Linked DNA regions of Pontibacter liquoris. The protein of the gene in region 1 interacts with the protein of each later gene in a pairwise test. Links are inferred from orthologs where the notes say so. Each region holds a gene or a part of one and is shown on either strand. Other genes may lie near its edges.

Region 1 (3,027 bases):
CCCCTCCTGCAAATGCCGAAGTAATTGAGGTAATGGGCAAGCAGTTTAACTGGATGGTGCGCTACCCTGGTGCGGATGGCAAACTGGGCGTTGCTAACTATACCCTGATCGATGCTACAAACGAGTTTGGCGTAGACTTTAATGATAAAGCGTCGCTCGACGACTTTATGCCAATGGAACTGCACGTGCCGAAAGGCAGACCGGTTTTACTTAAGATCAGAGCGCGTGATGTGATCCATAGCGTGTTTTTACCGCAGTTCCGCCTTAAAATGGATGCTGTACCTGGTATGCCTACCAAGTTCTGGTTTGTGCCGACAAAGACAACCGCAGAAATGCAGAACGAAACAGGAAATCCGGACTTCAAGTATGAGCTGGCCTGTACCGAAGTATGCGGCCGTGGTCACTTTGCCATGCGCATGGTGGTAGTGGTAGACGAACCGGAAGACTACGCAAAATGGAAGGCAGCACAAAAACCTTTCGTAGAGCAGAACCCCGATGTGCTGGCTAAAATTTCGGCCGGCTCCGAGAAAGCCCTCACATTGCAACAGGGTGCTGGCGCTAAGAAAGAAGAAGTTAAATCAGAGTTGTAGCATTTAAACAGGTAATAAAATGTCTAGTATAGATATCTCCATCGACAGAGATGTACACCATGCACACGACGAGCATGACGAACATCACGACCAGAACTTTTTTGAGAAGTATATCTTTAGCCAGGACCATAAAGTAATTGCCAAGCAATACTTGTTTATGGGTATTGCCTGGGCCTTTATCGGAGGCTTCTTATCGATTCTTTTCCGTATGCAGCTGGGCTGGCCCGAAGCTACGTTCACTTTCCTGGAGCCGATCCTGGGAGGTTGGGTAGAGAACGGAAAGATCAACCCTGAATTTTACCTGGCCATGGTTACCATGCACGGTACCATCATGGTGTTCTTCGTACTGACAGCCGGCCTGAGCGGTACATTCAGTAACTTTTTGATTCCGCTTCAGATCGGTGCCCGCGATATGGCTTCCGGTTTCATGAACATGCTTTCTTTCTGGATCTTCTTTGTTGCCAGTGTGATAATGTTTTGCTCGCTCTTTATCGAAACAGGCCCTGCAGCCGGTGGCTGGACAATTTACCCGCCGCTTAGCGCTTTGCCGCAGGCAATTCAGGGTTCCGGTACGGGTATGACGCTGTGGCTGGTAAGTATGGCACTGTTCATTGTGTCGCAGTTGCTGGGCGGTGTAAACTACATCACTACGATCATTAACCTGCGCACCAAAGGCATGTCGATGTCGAAGATGCCGCTTACCATGTGGGCGTTCTTCCTGACAGCTGTACTTGGTTTATTGGCTTTCCCGGTTCTTTTCTCTGCGGCGTTGCTGCTGATCTTTGACCGAAGCTTTGGTACCAGCTTTTTCTTATCAGATATCTACATCGCCGGACAGGCGCTGCAGCACTCCGGTGGTACACCTATCCTGTTCCAGCACTTGTTCTGGTTCCTGGGTCACCCGGAAGTATACATCGTAATTATGCCGGCCATGGGCCTTGTTTCGGAAGTGATTGCTACAAACTCCCGCAAGCCTATCTTCGGATACCGCGCCATGATCGGTTCGTTGTTCGGTATTGCCGTGCTATCCTTTGTTGTATGGGCGCACCACATGTTCGTGACAGGTATGAATCCGTTCCTGGGTTCGGTCTTCATGTTCCTGACGCTGATCATTGCCGTACCATCGGCTGTAAAAGTATTTAACTGGCTGGCCACGCTTTGGAGAGGTAATATCCGTTTCACAGCGGCTATGTTGTTTGCCATCGGTTTCGTATCGCTCTTTATCTCAGGTGGTCTGACCGGTATCATACTTGGTAACTCAGCCCTGGATATCCAACTGCACGATACCTACTTCGTAGTAGCGCACTTCCACCTGGTAATGGGTGCGGCTGCCTTCTTCGGTATGTTCTGCGGCGTGTACCACTGGTTCCCTAAAATGTTCGGCCGTATGATGGACGAGAAATTGGGCTACGTGCACTTCTGGCTTACCTTTATTGCCGTATACCTGGTGTTCATGCCGATGCACTACATTGGTATTGCCGGTTTCCCAAGAAGATATTATGCCTGGACAGGTTTTGACTCTTTCAACACCTTTACTGACCTGAACACCTTTATCAGCCTTGCCGCTATACTTGGTTTCTCTGCCCAGTTCATCTTCCTGTTCAACTTCGTTTACAGCATCATCAAAGGGCGCAGAGCTACAGCTAACCCATGGCACTCTAATACCATTGAGTGGACGACGCCAATTAACCCGGGCCACGGTAACTGGCCGGGAGCACTTCCTGTGGTTTACAGATGGCCATACGACTATAGCAAGCCGGGAGCACCTGAAGATTTTATTCCGCAAACAGTACCTTTCTCCGAAACGCAGTCATCAAACCTGCCACAGGAGAAAGATTTTGAATAACTAAATGGCAATTAAATCTTTTCAGTCTAAAAGATTTAGAACGATTGGCATACTGACCGTAGTGGCAGTATACTTCCTGATATTAGTTGGAGGAATCGTGCGCAGCACCGGGTCCGGGATGGGATGCCCTGACTGGCCCAAGTGCTTTGGCAGCTGGGTTCCTCCAACTGATGTCAGCCAGTTGCCGGCTGATTACCTGGAGGTTTATAAACAACAGCGGATAGAGAAGAATCAGAAACTGGCGGCTTATCTGAGTAAGTTCGGGTTTGAAGATGTTTCTGCCGCTATTTTTTCGCATCCAAGCCAGTTTATAGAAACGGAGTTTAACCCTACCAAAACGCTCATCGAGTATGTGAACCGGCTGGTGGGTGTCTTGATCGGGATCTTTATTTTCCTGACCCTGCTTTACTCCGTGCCTTTCCTGAAACAGGATCGCACGATTTTTTACCTGTCGTTGGGGAGTTTTATACTGGTGGGATTTCAGGGATGGTTAGGCTCCATTGTGGTTTCTACAAACCTGCTGCCTGTAACCATTACCATCCACATGGCCCTGGCCCTGATTCTGGTAGCGATGCTGCAATATGCCGTTAC
Region 2 (2,988 bases), on another replicon or contig:
TGTAGCTCTGTAGGCTAGGGGTAGTTAGACCCGGTACTTCACCGCCTATACTTCAGAAAGAACCTATAGCCGAACTGGCTGGTGTGGGGTAATAAAATACTTTTTCTACAAAGTAAACGCATCGGCATCCAGGTGGGCGGGAAATGCCTGCCGGAAATCGTCCAGCTCCTGTTTGTTTAGTGTTAAGGTATGAATGCCTGCTGCTTCGGTGGTTTCGAGTAACGCGTATCCTTTGGGATGGATAATGGCCGAATCGCCGGAATACGGATGGTCGTTGCCGTCGGTGCCCACCCGGTTCACGCCTACCACATAGGCCACGTTCTCGATGGCGCGTGCTTTCAGCAGGGTGCTCCAGGCCAGGTTGCGCGCTTTGGGCCAGTTGGCCACATACAGCAGCAGGTCGTAAGCGTTGCCCGTGTTGCGGCTCCACACCGGGAAGCGCAGATCATAACATACCAGCGGACAGATCTGCCAGCCCTGCAGCTCCACTACCAATCGCTCCTGGCCGGGCGTATAAGTATGGTGCTCGTTGGCCATCCGGAACAGGTGGCGCTTGTCATAAGCAGCGTAGGTGCCATCGGGGCGCACCCAAAACAGGCGGTTATAGTAGTTATCCCCTTCCTTCACGATCACGCTGCCGGTTATAACAGCCTGGTGCTGTTTTGCCTCCTGCCGCATCCAAGCCAGGGTAGGGCCTTCTGTTTCTTCGGCTAAGTCCGGGGCGCTCATACTAAAGCCGGTGGTAAACATCTCGGGCAGCACGATCAGGTCGGTAGCGGGCGCGGCGGCTGCCAGCCTGGCGGAGAACATGTGGCGGTTTGCAGCAGCATCCTGCCAGTGTAGTTCGGTTTGTACGATCGTTACCCGAAGATCCATGTTGTTTTTAATTATGAATTGCGAATGATGAATAGAACCAAGCTTTTCAGGATTTGAATGGCTATAGTGTTAGCAATTTAGCCATTCAAAATGCAACAATCAAACAATTAGACCTACAACCGGACCAGCCGCGCTGCGGCCGTGCGCAACGTGTCCTCGCCTTTGGCAAAGCAAAAGCGCAGGTATTTGTGGTCTGTTTTGTTGTGGTAAAAAGCGGAAACAGGTATGGCTGCCACGCCCGCCTGCTGCACCAGTTGCCTGGCATAGTCTACATCATAGGCATCCGTTAGGGCATCATACCTGACCAGCTGAAAATAGGTGGCCGGCGAGGGCGTGAACGTGAAGCGGGCATCCTGTAGCTGCGCCAGAAAGTAATCGCGCTTCTGCTGGTAAAAAGCCGGTAATGCGAGGTAATGCTCCTCGTGGTCAAGAAAATCGGCGATGGCCAGCTGCAGGGGCGTAACAGAACTGAAAGTGATAAACTGGTGCATTTTGCGCAGCTCGGCCGTGAGCGGCGCCGGGGCAATAGCGTAGCCAATTTTCCAGCCGGTGGTATGGTAGGTTTTGCCGAACGATGAAATAACAAAACTGCGGGCGCGCAACGATTCGATCTGCAGCGCGCTGACATGCTCCTGGCCATCAAACACCATGTGCTCGTATACTTCGTCGCTTATTACAAGTATGTCGGTGCCCTCGGTCAGGCTAGCCAGTTTCTCCAGGTCGGCTTTGGTCATTACCGCGCCGGTGGGGTTATGGGGCGTGTTGATGATGAGTAGCCGCGTGCGGGAGGAGATGCGTTTGCGCACCAGGTCCCAGTCCACATGGAAATCGGGTAGCGCCAGCGGCACATAGATCGGGGAGCCGCCGCTCAGCCGGATGGCCGGTGCATACGCGTCATAACAGGGCTCCAGCACCACCACTTCATCGCCCGGTTTCACTACGGCCATAATGGCTGCAAACAAGGCCTCGGTTGCGCCGGTGGTTACGGTGATCTCAGTGTCAGGATCGGGTTGGTAGCCATACAGGCGCGCGGTTTTCAGGCTGATCTTTTCGCGCAGCTTTGGCACGCCGGCCATGGGTGCATACTGGTTAAAGCCTTCGCGCATATACTTGTTCACCAGGTCAATCAGCGGCTCGGGGCAGTTAAAATCCGGAAAGCCCTGCGAGAGGTTGATGGCCTGGTGCTCGTTGGCCATCGCCGACATCACCGTAAAAATGCTTGTTCCTACATCAGGTAACTTGCTGCTGGGGTAGTTGATCATGCGGGATAGAAAGTTGAAAGCGAGGGTCTATGCTGCAACGGAAACAGGATGTATAAGTTTACGAAAGAAGCGCTCCAACCAGCTGCTGCAGTGCCGGCACCGCGTCGGCCTCAAACCAGGGGTTGTGGCGGAGCCAGAACTGGTTGCGGGGCGATGGATGCGGCAGCGGCATGTAGCGCGGCAGGTACTCGGGCCAGTGGGCTACGGTTTGGGTTAAGGTGGCGTGGGCCGTTTTTTGCAGGAAATAGTCCTGGGCATACTTGCCAATCAGCAGCGTGAGCTCGACGGCGGGCAACAGGGGCAACAGTTGCTGGTGCCAGTGCCGGGCGCATTCGGGCCGCGGGGGCAGATCGCCGCTTTTGCCTTTGCCAGGGTAGCAGAAACCCATCGGGATGATGGCGATCTTGGAGGCATCGTAAAACACTTCAGGCGTGATGCCCAGCCATTGCCGCAGGCGCTTGCCGCTCTGGTCATCCCAGGGGATGCCGCTGGCGTGTACTTTGGTGCCGGGCGCCTGCCCTACAATCAGCAGCCTGGCCGTAGCGCTGGCGTGTAGCACCGGGCGCGGGCCCAGTGGCAGGTGTTCTTCGCAGATACGGCAGGCCCGCACCTGTTGCAGTAAATCTTCCAGTCCCTCCATTATGTCAGAATCTGATGCAAAGGTACAACCTATACTTTAAGGAAGGAACAGCCGGCGTAAAACGCTGTAACATCCGGAATGCAAACCGCCCGGGGTAACTTCATAAACGGGTCGGGAAATGGTGTGATGACCACTGTGCCGGGCACAAAAAAGCACGGGCATAAGCCCGTGCCGGGAAGTAGGAGGTTTACTTAGCGTAAGCGGTCGTCC

The links.
Region 2: the proteins of LWL52_RS17220 (region 1) and LWL52_RS14420 interact in binary tests that used the Escherichia coli proteins (3 or more experiments, as listed by UniProt). The link is inferred for Pontibacter liquoris from one-to-one orthologs.

The regions. Positions count from the first base shown.
Region 1 is NZ_JALEBG010000003.1:27,373-30,399, reverse strand. What follows is about bases 133-3,022. They hold LWL52_RS17220 (cytochrome c oxidase subunit I), read left to right. Parts: upstream 133-609; coding sequence 610-2,436; downstream 2,437-3,022. Other genes in these bases: LWL52_RS17215 (COX15/CtaA family protein), read left to right, coding at 2,441-3,022; LWL52_RS17225 (cytochrome c oxidase subunit II), read left to right, coding at 133-590. In the rest of the region: more of LWL52_RS17225, read left to right, coding at 1-132; more of LWL52_RS17215, read left to right, coding at 3,023-3,027. UniProt on the Escherichia coli protein: Cytochrome bo(3) ubiquinol oxidase is the terminal enzyme in the aerobic respiratory chain of E.coli that predominates when cells are grown at high aeration.
Region 2 is NZ_JALEBG010000002.1:239,880-242,867, reverse strand. The notes cover bases 65-2,915. They hold LWL52_RS14420 (methionine aminotransferase), read right to left. Parts: upstream 2,139-2,915; coding sequence 990-2,138; downstream 65-989. Other genes in these bases: LWL52_RS14415 (uracil-DNA glycosylase family protein), read right to left, coding at 2,197-2,778; LWL52_RS14425 (amidohydrolase), read right to left, coding at 106-876. In the rest of the region: LWL52_RS14410 (hypothetical protein), read right to left, coding at 2,970-2,988. UniProt on the Escherichia coli protein: Shows aminotransferase activity with methionine and histidine as substrates, and to a lesser extent also with phenylalanine.